DNA from 3 places in the Bradyrhizobium sp. S3.7.6 genome. Region 2 is predicted to be linked to each of the others. Evidence: predicted binding sites of a transcription regulator. Region 2 holds the regulator's gene; each other region holds the start of a gene.
The links. The regulator HrcA, encoded in region 2, represses chaperone genes, less so after heat shock. The targets are predictions, from matches to a motif close to GTTAGCACTCNCNNNNNGNGAGTGCTAAC.
Positions count from the first base shown of each region.

Region 1 (4,467 bases), 7.8 Mb from region 2:
AAACGTTTTCGTGTCGAGGAGGCTATTGTCGGCGAGATGCCCAGCCCCGAAATGATTGAGGAGGCTGCGCCGATGCATAACGAGATCATGGCGGAGCTGCGTGCGATCCGCGCACAGATGGCGAAGGGCACCGTGCCCTTGTCCGGCAGCGCGGCCATGGCGGCGATCGACGCTTCCACCGCCCACGAGCTCTCCGAAGCTCGTACCATGCTCGATACTTACCGGGCGCAGATCGAGCAGTGCGAGAAGCTGAAGGTCGAGCTCGACCTCATCCACGACGCCATCGACCGCACCAAGCGCGAGATCGCGACGCTGCACGGCAAGAGCTTCGACGGCGGCGAGATGGCCAAGGTCAATGGCGAGCTCGGCGCGGTCGTCGGCGGCACCGAGCAGGCGACCCAGCAGATCCTCGAAGCCGCCGAATCGATCGACCAGGCGGCCAGCGCGATGTCCAAGGTGCAATCGGCCGACCAGCAGAAGCGGCTCGCCGACGACATCCAGGAACGCGTCATCTCGATCTTCGAAGCCTGCAACTTCCAGGACCTGACCGGCCAGCGCATCAGCAAGGTCATGACCACGATGAAGTTCATCGAGCAGCACATCAATGCGATGATGGAGATCTGGGGCGGCGTCGACGCGATCAAGGCCCATGTGCCCGCGCCGGCCGACACCCGCAGCGACGACGAAAAGCTCCTCAACGGCCCCAAGCTCGCCGGCGACGTCGGCCACGCCTCGCAGGACGACATCGACGCGCTGTTCGACTGATCGGGCGCGGCATTACGGAAAAACAAAACGCCGGCGAGAGCCGGCGTTTTTGTTTTTGGGGCCATCCCCTCCACTGTCATCGCCCGGCCTTGACCGGGCGATCCAGTATTCCAGAGGCGGCGGTGATTGAGCCGAGAGGCCGCGGCGTACTGGATGCCCCGGTCAAGCCGGGGCATGACGAAGGAGAAACTACGCCCTTGGCGCGCAGCGGACGTAGACCATGTTGCCGTAGCGGGTGGCGGCGTCCTTGTCGATGAAGCGGGTGATCAGGACGCGGCCGTCGAAGGAGACGATCTCGCGGTCCTGCTCGCCGGGGGTGGGACCCGCCGGGCCGATGTAGTTCTTGCCGCTGGGCGAGCCCTTCAGCCGCAGCTCCTGCGGCGTCGCCTGGTCGGCGAGATGCATGATCACGCCGCCGGAGGAACCGGCGGTGATCACGTAGGGATTCTTGCACTGCGCCCGGGCCGCGGCCTCGGTGCGGGCGCGGTCGGCCGGGTTCTGGAACGAGGCGAGACCCCAGCGGCCGACGATCTCGTCGGCGCGGATGCTCGCCGGCATTTCCGGGCCGGTGCCGGGCTCAGCCTCGGGCGGCGGCGAAGACGACGAGAACGACGGCAGGCTCATACCGCCGCCGCAGGCGCCAAGCAGCAGCGCCAGGCAGGAGGCGGCCGCCAGATTGGCAACCGTGCGTGCGTGAGCTGACCTGATCATGACATTCCCCCGAGCAAACCGTCCCCCAAATGAGACCCCGACCGCATCCCTCCTGCAGCCAAGCGCAAAACCGCTGTCGGAGCAATGACGTCCTTTATACGCCAGCGCGACCAATAAGTTTCTCTAGACACGATCCTATATCCGCCTCACCAATCGCTTAACCACCCTTGCTTGACAGGATCGCGGCCAAGCCATATTTCCGGGCGCACTATTAGCACTCGGAAAGCCCGATTGCTAAGCGCGCCGTTCGATCCTCGGCAAGAGGGTGGACGGACGCCGCCCCTACCCACTTCCATTCCTTCCGAAGCGAGCCTCCAAAGGGAAACGTCATGGCTAAATCCAAATTTCGTCCGCTGCATGACCGTGTCGTGGTCAAACGTATCGACGCCGAGGAAAAGACCAAGGGCGGCATCATCATTCCGGACACCGCCAAGGAAAAGCCGTCCCAGGGCGAGGTCGTCGCCGTCGGCCCCGGCGGCCGCGACGAGGCCGGCAAGCTGATCCCGATCGACCTCAAGGTCGGCGACCGCGTGCTGTTCGGCAAGTGGTCGGGCACCGAGGTCAAGATCGACAACGAAGAGCTCCTGATCATGAAGGAGTCGGACATCATGGGCGTCATGGCCTAAGGCCGTCAGCCTGAACAGCCGCTGAATGTCATGCCCGGATCGCGCGATCCGGGCATTCGGTCATTCCGCAAGCGGCAAACACATCACGAAACACGAGGGATTGAAGAAATGGCTGCCAAAGACGTCAAGTTTTCCGGAGACGCGCGCGATCGCATGCTGCGCGGCGTCGACATTCTCGCCAACGCCGTCAAGGTGACGCTCGGTCCGAAGGGCCGCAACGTCGTCATCGAGAAGAGCTTCGGCGCGCCCCGCATCACCAAGGACGGCGTCACCGTCGCCAAGGAGATCGAGCTCGAGGACAAGTTCGAGAACATGGGCGCCCAGATGCTGCGTGAGGTCGCCTCCAAGACCAACGACCTCGCCGGCGACGGCACCACCACCGCGACCGTGCTGGCCCAGGCCATCGTGCGCGAAGGCGCCAAGGCGGTTGCCGCCGGCATGAACCCGATGGACCTCAAGCGCGGCATCGACATCGCGGTTGCAGCGGTGATCAAGGACATTGAAAAGCGCGCCAAGCCGGTCGCCGCCTCCTCCGAGGTCGCCCAGGTCGGCACCATCTCGGCCAACGGCGATGCCGCCATCGGCAAGATGATCGCCCAGGCGATGCAGAAGGTCGGCAACGAGGGCGTCATCACCGTCGAGGAGAACAAGTCACTCGACACCGAGGTCGACATCGTCGAGGGCATGAAGTTCGACCGCGGCTATCTGTCGCCCTACTTCGTCACCAACGCCGAGAAGATGACCGCCGAGCTCGAGGACGCCTACATCCTCCTGCACGAGAAGAAGCTGTCCGGCCTGCAGGCCATGCTGCCGGTGCTGGAAGCCGTGGTGCAGTCGGGCAAGCCGCTCGTCATCATCGCCGAGGACGTCGAGGGCGAGGCGCTGGCCACCCTGGTCGTCAACCGCCTGCGTGGCGGCCTGAAGGTCGCCGCCGTCAAGGCGCCGGGCTTCGGCGACCGCCGCAAGGCCATGCTCGAGGACCTCGCGATCCTCACCGGCGGCCAGCTCATCTCCGAGGACCTCGGCATGAAGCTCGAGAACGTCACGGTGAAGATGCTCGGTCGCGCCGGCAAGGTCGTGATCGACAAGGAGAACACCACGATCGTCAAGGGCGCCGGCAAGAAGCCGGAGATCGAGGCCCGCGTCGGCCAGATCAAGGCCCAGATCGAGGAGACCACCTCGGACTACGACCGTGAGAAGCTCCAGGAGCGCCTCGCCAAGCTCGCCGGCGGCGTCGCGGTGATCCGCGTCGGCGGCGCGACCGAGATCGAGGTCAAGGAGAAGAAGGACCGCGTCGAGGACGCGCTCAACGCCACCCGCGCCGCGGTGCAGGAAGGCATCGTCCCCGGCGGCGGCGTCGCGCTGCTGCGCGCCAAGAAGGCGGTGGGCCGTCTCACCAACGCCAATGCCGACGTCCAGGCCGGCATCAACATCGTGCTGAAGGCGCTGGAAGCCCCGATCCGCCAGATCTCCGAGAACGCGGGCGTGGAAGGCTCGATCGTGGTCGGCAAGATCCTGGAGAACAAGTCCGAGACCTTCGGCTTCGACGCCCAGAACGAGGACTATGTCGACATGGTCGAGAAGGGCATCATCGATCCCGCCAAGGTGGTCCGCACCGCGCTGCAGGACGCCTCGTCCGTGGCCGGCCTGCTGGTGACCACCGAGGCCATGGTCGCCGAAACGCCGAAGAAGGAAGCTCCGCCCGCCATGCCGGGCGGCGGCGGCATGGGCGGCTTCTAAGCCTCCGTTCCGTTACAATGTTGCGAAGGCCGCCTCCGGGCGGCCTTCTTTTTTGCCGACCCTGCCCCTTCTGCTTTCCAATTCAACCGGCGGCCAAAACCCACTACGGTGGCGCGCCGATTCGATTGCGCGAGGATTCATCGATGCGTGCGCTTCTGGTTTGTTCGACAGCCCTTTTGGCGGCCCTGCTTGCCGTCTCGCCCGATGTCGCATCGGCCCAGATGAAGCTGTCGCCGAAGGCCGCGGCGCCGGGCGGGACGGAGACCCGCTATTTCACCTCGATCGACGGCCTGATGGACGGCAATGCCGACGTGATCCTGAAGGAGACGCGGCAGGGCAAGACGGTGACGGCGGCCGTGCTCGACGTCTGCTATCCCGTCGCAAAGAATTCCGACCGCAAGGACCGCTTCGTCGTCAATCTCCAGGTCGCGGGCCAGAACCTGACGGGCACGACGCAGAGCCTCGGCGAGAAGGCGCCCGTCACCGTCAAGCTGCTGCGCAAACAGTCCGGCGACACGTTCGAGTTCCGCGGCCAGATCGCGATCGGCCAGGCCGTGACCGAGGTCACCTCGCCCGACAATTCCGATCTCAGCGAGAAGGAATTTCAGGACAACCAGACCTCCGA
Region 1 is NZ_JBSSEQ010000001.1:8,635,550-8,640,016, forward strand. It holds gene ACVJ5M_RS41705 (protein phosphatase CheZ) at 1-765, shown strand, start outside; gene ACVJ5M_RS41710 (hypothetical protein) at 955-1,476, opposite strand; gene ACVJ5M_RS41715 (co-chaperone GroES) at 1,806-2,102, shown strand; gene groL (chaperonin GroEL) at 2,211-3,842, shown strand; gene ACVJ5M_RS41725 (hypothetical protein) at 3,986-4,467, shown strand, end outside.
Region 1: a site for HrcA is predicted at 1,687-1,715, ahead of ACVJ5M_RS41715 (co-chaperone GroES). Genes of this name have one in related genera too.

Region 2 (4,467 bases):
GAGGCATCGTCGAGTGCCTGCACGCCGAGCGAGACGCGGTTGACGCCGGCGGCGCGATAGCCGGCAAAACGCGTGGCTTCGACGCTGGTCGGGTTTGCCTCGAGCGTGACCTCGACATCGCTGGCGACGTGCCAGTGCTTGCCGATGGCATCGAGCACCGCGCCGACGGTCGCGGGCTGCATCAGTGAAGGCGTGCCGCCGCCGAGGAAGATCGAGGTGACTTCACGCCCGGGCGCACGCTGTGCGGTCGTTTCGATTTCGCGCGCGAAAGCTGAAGCGAAGCGCGTCTCGTCGATCGCGGCGTGGCGGACGTGGCTGTTGAAGTCGCAATAGGGGCACTTCGACAGGCAGAACGGCCAGTGTACATAGACGCCGAAAGCTTGCTTAGCGCGGCTCAAGGCAGATCTCCGCCAGTTTCACGAAGGCGCGGGCGCGATGCGACAGGCCGAGGCCAAGCGGCGGCAGGCCGTGCTTCTCGATACTGGTCATCTCGCCGAACGTGCGATCGTGGCCATTGGGCAGGAACATCGGATCATAGCCGAAGCCGGCGGTGCCGCGCGGCGGCCAGGCCAAGGTGCCGTCGACGCGCGCCTCGACCTCTTCGAGATGATCGTCGGGCCAGGCGACGCAGAGCGCGGATACGAAATGCGCGGTGCGCTTGTCGGGCGTGGTGGCGCCGCGCTCCTGCAACAGGCGCTCGATCTGCGCCATCGCGGCGGTAAAATCCTTTGCTGGACCGGCCCAGCGCGCGCTGTAGATGCCGGGCGCGCCATCGAGCGCGTCGACCACTATGCCGGAATCGTCGGCGAAGGAGGGAAGCTTGGTCGCCTGCGCCGCCGCGATCGCCTTGATCGCGGCATTGCTGCGGAAATCGTTGCCGGTCTCGTCGGGCTCGGGCAGGCCGAGCTCACCGGCCGACACCGCCTCGATGCCGTGAGGCGCGAGCAGCTCCTTCATCTCGGCGAGCTTGCCGGGATTGTGGGTCGCGATGACGAGCTTTTCGGTGATTCGGCGGTGCATGGGCCTATTGACTACGCGACGGCCAGTTTCTGCAAGTCCACGAGACGGGCAATGCCCTTCTGGGCCAGCGCCATCAGCGCGAGGAATTCGTCTTGTGTGAACGGTTCGCGTTCCGCGGTGCCCTGCACCTCGATGATGCGGCCATCGCCGGTCAGGACGAAATTGGCGTCGGTCTGGGCTTCCGAATCCTCGGCATAGTCGAGGTCGAGCACGGGCGTGCCGTTGTAGATGCCGCAGGAGATCGCGGCGACGTTGTCGCGCAGCACCTTGGCCTTGATCATGTTGCGCGCCTTCATCCAGTTGATGCAATCGGCGAGCGCGACCCAGGCACCGGTGATCGAGGCCGTGCGCGTGCCGCCGTCGGCCTGGAGCACGTCGCAATCGACCGTGATCTGGCGCTCACCGAGCGCTTCGAGATCGACGATGGTACGAAGCGAGCGGCCGATCAGGCGCTGAATCTCGACGGTACGGCCGCTTTGTTTACCCGCGGAGGCCTCGCGGCGGGTGCGTTCGGAGGTCGCGCGTGGTAGCATGCCGTATTCGGCGGTGACCCAGCCGCGGCCTTGGCCCTTCAGCCACGGCGGCAGGCGGTCTTCCAGCGTGGCGGTGACCAGCACATGGGTGTCGCCGAATTTCACCAGGCAGGAGCCTTCCGCATATTTGACCACGCCGCGCTCCAGCGTCACGGGGCGCAATTCGTCGGGCGCACGGCGGCTTGGCCGCATGGGAAATCCTCCAAAACTCTCGGAAAAGGGCTATTCGCGGTGCTTGTAGGTGGGGTGAGGGTGGGCGGCAAGGCTTTTTCACCCCCAGTTTTCCACCCCGCAAACGCCACGCTTGTCAGAACCCTCCGGGATGGACAAATTATAAGCGTCTGAGAGGAGTTACCGTCCGTGGCCCATCACGATCCGATCCATCTGATCGCGCCGCGCGCAGGCCTCGCCCAGCTCAACGAGCGTTCCCGCGACATCTTTCGTCAAATTGTCGAAAGCTATCTCGCGACCGGCGAGCCGGTCGGGTCGCGCAATATTTCGCGGCTGATCGCGATGCCGCTGTCGCCGGCCTCGGTCCGCAACGTCATGGCCGACCTGGAACAGCTCGGCCTGATCTATGCGCCCCACACCTCCGCCGGCCGATTGCCGACGGAACTGGGCTTACGCTTCTTCGTCGACGCCCTGATGCAGGTCGGCGACCTCAATGACGCCGAGCGGCAGTCGATCCAGAGCCAGTTGACGTCGGTGGGTCACGCCCAATCGGTCGAGGCGGCGCTGTCGGAGGCGCTGACGCGGCTGTCCGGTCTCACCCGCGCCGCAGCGGTCGTGTTGACCCCGAAATCCAATGCGCGGCTGAAACACATCGAATTCGTCCGGCTGGAACCCGAAAAGGCGCTGGTGATCCTGGTCGGCGAGGACGGTCAGGTCGAAAACCGCGTGTTGTCGCTGCCGCCGGGAGTTCCCTCCTCGGCGCTCACGGAAGCCGGTAATTTCCTCAATGCGCGGATTCGCGGCCGCACGCTGGCCGAGGCGCGGCTCGAGCTCGAAACCGCGCTCGGCGAAGCCCGCGCCGAACTCGACCAACTGACGCAGAAGGTGATTTCGGCCGGTATTGCGAGCTGGTCCGGCGGCGAGAACGAGGACCGCCAGCTGATCGTTCGCGGCCACGCCAACCTGCTCGAGGATCTGCACGCGCTGGAGGATCTGGAGCGCGTTCGCCTGCTGTTCGACGATCTCGAGACCAAGCGCGGCGTGATCGACCTTCTGGGACGCGCCGAGACCGCCGAGGGCGTGCGGATCTTCATCGGCTCGGAGAACAAACTGTTTTCCTTGTCAGGCTCCTCCACCATCATCTCACCCTATCGGGATGCCGCCGGCCACATCGTCGGCGTTTTGGGCGTGATCGGGCCGACGCGGCTGAATTATGCCCGCGTAATCCCGACCGTGGACTACGCCGCGCGCATCGTCAGCCGCCTCCTGGGGGGCTGACCGGCGTTTCCTCCGATCACGGGCGCTTGATTTTCGTGAGCTTAGGCACGATATCCGGGCCAACAATCCCTTGAGACGAGTTCGAGAAGAGAGCCGATGACCGATCGAGACCGGCAGCCCGACGACACTACCCCACCGACCGACGAGCCCGTGGTGTCAAAACCCTACATCATGCCCGACGATCCGGAGCCCGGCTCGGTCGAGCTGTTGCAGAAGGAAGCCGCCGAGGCGCGTGACCGCATGCTGCGGACGCTGGCCGAGATGGAAAATCTGCGCAAGCGCACCACCAAGGAGGTCGCCGACGCCCGCCTCTACGGCATCACCGGCTTTGCCCGCGACGTGCTCGACATCGCCGACAATCTCCAGCGTGCGCTCGATGCCGTTCCGGCCGAGGCCCGTGCCGCGGCCGATCCCGGCCTGACCTCGCTGATCGAGGGCGTCGAGCTCACCGAGCGCTCGCTGCTCAATGCGCTGGAAAAGCACGGCGTCAAGAAGTTCGATCCGCAGGGCCAGAAGTTCGACCCGAACTTCCAGCAGGCGATGTACGAGGTGCCGGATGCGTCGGTGCCTGCGGGCACCGTCGTGCAGGTCATGCAGGCCGGCTACACCATCGGCGAGCGCGTGCTGCGCCCGGCGCTGGTCGGTGTCGCCAAGGGCGGCACGAAGGCTGCACCGGCTGCGAACAGCAACGAAGTGAACTGAGCGGCGCACTGGTTGATCCTCATGGTGAGGAGGCGCGTCAGCGCCGTCTCGAACCATGCAGGCCCGGCTGTTGCAGCTCGGCCTTCATCCTTCGAGACGCGTGCTAAGGAGCACGCTCCTCAGGATGAGGGTTTGGCAGCTTTTCGCGCCGCTTACGCGCTCACCGCGATATCCGCGGACTGAATCCGCTTCACGCCGGCCTTGGCCATGTCGGCCCAGGCTTTTGCGAGCGAACCCTGCGTGTCGATGCCGCGGCAGGCGTCCTCCACCACATAGACCTCGAAGCCCGCCTTGCGCGCATCGAGCGCGGTCCAGGCGACGCAGAAGTCTGTCGCGAGGCCGGCGACGAAGACGCGCTTGATCTTGCGGCCCTTCAGGTAACCGGCGAGGCCCGTCGAGGTCTTGCCGTCGGCTTCGAGGAAGGCCGAATAGCTGTCGACGTCCTTGTGAAAACCCTTGCGGATGATGAGCTCGGCATGCGGAATCGCAAGATCCTTCGACAGCGCGGCGCCGTCGGTGCCCTGCACGCAATGGTCGGGCCACAGCACCTGCTTGCCGTAGGGGAGATCGACGGTCTCGAACGGCTTCTTGCCGGAGTGCACCGACGCAAATGAAATGTGGCCTGGCGTGTGCCAGTCCTGGGTCATCACCACGTTCGCAAAGGCTTTCGCCATCTTGTTGATGACGGGAACGACCTGCTCGCCTTCCTTCACGGCGAGGCTGCCGCCGGGCAGGAAGCAGTTTTGCACGTCGATCACGAGCA
Region 2 is NZ_JBSSEQ010000001.1:873,588-878,054, reverse strand. It holds gene hemW (radical SAM family heme chaperone HemW) at 1-398, opposite strand, end outside; gene rdgB (RdgB/HAM1 family non-canonical purine NTP pyrophosphatase) at 385-1,020, opposite strand; gene rph (ribonuclease PH) at 1,032-1,745, opposite strand; gene hrcA (heat-inducible transcriptional repressor HrcA) at 1,914-3,002, shown strand; gene grpE (nucleotide exchange factor GrpE) at 3,099-3,704, shown strand; gene pncA (bifunctional nicotinamidase/pyrazinamidase) at 3,857-4,467, opposite strand, start outside.

Region 3 (4,467 bases), 3.1 Mb from region 2:
AAAACAAAAACCCCGGCATCGCTGCCGGGGTTTCGTAGTCCTTGAGGTGGCCGGACTTAGAAGTCCATGCCGCCCATGCCGCCGCCCGGGGGCATCGCCGGACCGGCGCCGCCCTTCTTGGGCAGCTCGGCGACCATGGCTTCCGTGGTGATCAGGAGCGCGGCAACCGAGGCTGCGTTCTGGATCGCGGTACGGACCACCTTGGTCGGGTCGATGATGCCCTTGGTGACCAGGTTGACGTACTCGCCGGTCTGGGAGTCGAAGCCGTAAGCGTAGGTCTTGTTCTCCAGGATCTTGCCGACGATCACCGAGCCGTCTTCACCGGCGTTGATCGCGATCTGGCGAGCGGGAGCCGACAGCGCCTTGCGCACGATCTCGACGCCGGTCTTCTGGTCGTCGTTCTTGGTGCGCAGACCCTTGAGCTGCTCGGAGGCACGGAGCAGGGCGACGCCGCCGCCCGGGACGATGCCTTCCTCGACCGCCGCGCGGGTCGCATGCATCGCGTCATCAACGCGATCCTTGCGCTCCTTCACCTCGACCTCGGTCGCGCCGCCGACGCGGATCACCGCAACGCCGCCTGCGAGCTTGGCGAGACGCTCCTGGAGCTTCTCACGGTCGTAGTCCGAGGTGGTCTCCTCGATCTGCGCCTTGATCTGGGCCACGCGCGCCTCGATGTCGGCCTTCTTGCCGGCGCCGTTGACGATCGTGGTGTTCTCCTTGTCGATCATCACCTTCTTGGCGCGACCGAGCATGTTGAGCGTGACGTTCTCGAGCTTGATGCCGAGATCTTCCGAGATCGCCTGGCCGCCGGTCAGGATCGCGATGTCCTGCAGCATGGCCTTGCGGCGATCGCCGAAGCCCGGAGCCTTGACGGCCGCGACCTTCAGGCCACCGCGCAGACGGTTGACGACGAGGGTGGCGAGCGCCTCGCCTTCGACGTCCTCGGCGACGATGACCAGCGGCTTGCCGGTCTGCACCACGGCCTCGAGCAGCGGCAGCAGCTCGTTCAGCGAGGAGAGCTTCTTCTCGTTGATGAGGATGTAGGCGTCGTCCATCTCAACGCGCATCTTGTCGGCGTTGGTGACGAAGTAGGGCGAGATGTAGCCGCGGTCGAACTGCATGCCCTCGACGACGTCGAGCTCGGTCTCGAGCGACTTGGCTTCCTCGACGGTGATGACACCCTCGTTGCCGACCTTCTTCATGGCGTCGGAGAGGAACTTGCCGATTTCGGCATCGCCGTTGGCGGAGATGGTGCCGACCTGGGCGATCTCGTCGTTCGAGGTGACCTTCTTGGAGTTCTTGACGAGGTCGGCGACCACGGCTTCCACGGCCAGGTCGATACCACGCTTCAGGTCCATCGGGTTCATGCCGGCGGCAACCGACTTTGCGCCTTCACGAACGATCGCAGCCGCGAGCACGGTTGCGGTGGTGGTGCCGTCGCCGGCCGCGTCAGCCGACTTGGAGGCGACTTCGCGCACCATCTGCGCGCCCATGTTCTCGAACTTGTCGTCGAGCTCGATCTCCTTGGCGACGGTGACGCCGTCCTTGGTGATGCGGGGAGCGCCGAACGACTTGTCGAGGACGACGTTGCGGCCCTTGGGGCCGAGCGTCACCTTGACGGCGTTGGCGAGGATGTCGACGCCACGCAGCATCTTGTCGCGTGCATCGACGCCGAATTTGACTTCTTTAGCTGACATCTGGATTTTTCCTTAGGTGTTTAGCTGGTGGGGAGAGGGGGCTCTTAGGCCGCCTTCTTCTTGGAAGCGGGGACGTCGAGGACGCCCATGATGTCGCTTTCCTTCATGATCAGCAGGTCGACGTTGTCGATCTTGACTTCAGTGCCGGACCACTTGCCGAACAGCACGCGGTCGCCGACCTTCAGGTCGATCGGGATCAGCTTGCCAGCTTCGTCGCGGCCACCGGGGCCGACGGCGACGACTTCGCCCTGCGAGGGCTTTTCCTTGGCAGTGTCGGGAATGATGATGCCGCCGGCGGTCTTCTCTTCTGCGTCGATACGCTTGACCACGACGCGGTCGTGAAGCGGACGGAATTTCATGCAGTCCTCCTAAGTAGTTGCACGGTATGGGAATTTTTTGGCGTTAGCAGTCTGTGCCAGCGAGTGCTAGCACAAGCGAGGCTGAAATAGGACAGGAATTTTGCGGGGGCAAGGGCTTCTAGCAGAAAAATCGGCACTCTGAAGGCCCGGGTGCCAGAATCTCTTTACCATCGTTAACCCGCCCGGTGACCGTATTAGCACGGAGCCGCCTCTGCTGCTAAAGCATTGAATTTCAACAGCTTGTTAAACTTTTAGGCTTGAGATGGATTGTCAGTTTGCGTCACATTTCTCTCATGTGAGCGCATCAGTACCGGGTGGCTCGTAAGGCGCACACCGACCAAGCCGCCCCTTGAATGCGCTCCTGCAAAGGAGGTTGGCATGGGCTTGCGGAGTGGGGGCGTTTCCGAAGATTTCCGGAAACAGCTTTTGGGTTACGGGCTGACGACGGCGCAAATTCTCTATCGGATGCCCGATCATCCCTCGCTTCTCCAGACCTACGTCTGGCAGAACTACGACATGTTTCCGAAATTTCCGGCGCTGAAGGATTTCCTGGCGTTCTGGCAGGAGAAGCTCGACGGTCCGCTCCATTCGGTGACCGTCGCGCATTCCAAGCTGATCAAGCCGGCCGAGCTGCGCGCCGTGGATGGCGTGTTCCGGCTGCATTGAACAGCGCGCCGGCATCGTAGAGTGGGCAAAGGCGCGCTCGCGCCGTGCCTACCATCTCTCCACGATTGCATCTGGCAATGGTGGGCACGCTTTCGCTTTGCCCACCCTACGATATCTCGTTCTGTGCTAGCCTCCGCCTATAACAACAGGGAGGCGGCCCATGGCCAAGAAAACAAAATCGCGCAGTGCAGCCCAGGCCGCGGTGAAGAAGCGGAGCGGAGCCAAGGCCGTGGCACGATCCTCGGCGCGCAAGGCGGTGAAGGCGAAGGCGCGCACGACACCGGCAAAGGCCGCTCCGAAAAAGGCCGCCCGTCCCAAGCAGCGCATCGCCATCAGTCATCACCGCGAGGAAGACTTCAAGGCCGACGGCCTGCGCACCTACGCCAAGTACCGCGATCTCGGCATCGCCGAAGCTTCGCATGGCTTGGCACAGGCGCACGTGATCCGCCTGCAAGGCCCCTGCGATCCGAACGAGGTCTCGAAGCTGCACTTCCACGACGTCGAATTCCAGATGGTCTACGTGCTCAAGGGCTGGGTGAAGACCTACATGGACGGGCAGGGCGAGACCTTGATGAAGGAAGGCAGCGCCTGGACCCAGCCGCCGAAGATCAAGCACATGATCCTGGATTATTCGGATGACGTGGAGCTGCTGGAGGTGATCCTGCCGGCGGAGTTCAGGACGGTGGAGTTGAAGGCCTGATGTCATTCCGGGGCGCGCGCAGCGCGAGCCCGGAATCCATTTACTCGGCATGTGCTGACGCCCGATGGATTCCGGGCTCGCCGCTTCGCGGCGCCCCGGAATGACGGGTGGAGAGAGCCTAACTCAACACCCCCACCACCGCCCCCATCAAACACGTCGTCAGCGTTCCCGACACGATCGATTTCAGCCCGAGCGCGTTGATCTCCTCGCGCCGCTCCGGCGCCATCACCCCTAAGCCGCCGATCATGATGCCGAGGCTGGCGAAATTGGCGAAGCCGCACATTGCGTAGAGCATGATCAGGCGCGAGCGCGGATCGAGCGTATCGGGTGGCAGTTTTGAGAAGTCGACATAGGCGATCAACTCGTTGAGCACGGTCTTGGTGCCCATCAGGCTGCCGGCGGTCACCGCCTGGTCCCAGGGCAATCCCATCAGCCAGCACACCGGCGCCATCACGAGGCCCAGCAGCCGCTGCAACGAGATCGCGGCGCCGCCGATATTGGGCAGCAGGCCGAGGACGGCATTGACGAGATAGACCAGCGCCACCAGCACCAGCAGCATGGCGACGATGTTGATCAGCAGTTCGATCCCCGCGCTCGTCCCCTTCACGATCGCATCCATCGGGCCGGAGACATCCATCTCGGGATCCTCCAGCGCGCCGCCGGTGCGCTTGTCTGACGTCTCCGGCACCATGATCAGGCTGACGAGGATCGCGGCCGGCGCGCCCAGCACCGAGGCGATGACGAAATGCGCGGCGGCATCGGGAATGAGCGGCGCCAGCAGCGTCGCATAGAGCACCAGCACCGTGCCGGCGATGCCGGCCATGCCGCCGGTCATCACCAGGAACAATTCGCTGCGCGTCATCTGCGCCAGGTACGGCCGCACGAACAGCGGTGCCTCGACCATGCCGAGGAAGATGTTGGCTGCGGTCGAGAGCCCGACCGCGCCGCCGACGCCCAGCGTCCGCTCCAGCAGCCAGGCCATGCCGCGCACGACCGGCGGCAGCACGCGCCAATAGAACAAGAGCGTCGTCAGCACGCTCATGAC
Region 3 is NZ_JBSSEQ010000001.1:3,924,521-3,928,987, forward strand. It holds gene groL (chaperonin GroEL) at 57-1,697, opposite strand; gene ACVJ5M_RS18535 (co-chaperone GroES) at 1,742-2,056, opposite strand; gene ACVJ5M_RS18540 (usg protein) at 2,435-2,722, shown strand; gene ACVJ5M_RS18545 (cupin domain-containing protein) at 2,883-3,422, shown strand; gene ACVJ5M_RS18550 (NupC/NupG family nucleoside CNT transporter) at 3,541-4,467, opposite strand, start outside.
Region 3: a site for HrcA is predicted at 2,099-2,127, ahead of ACVJ5M_RS18535 (co-chaperone GroES). Genes of this name have one in related genera too.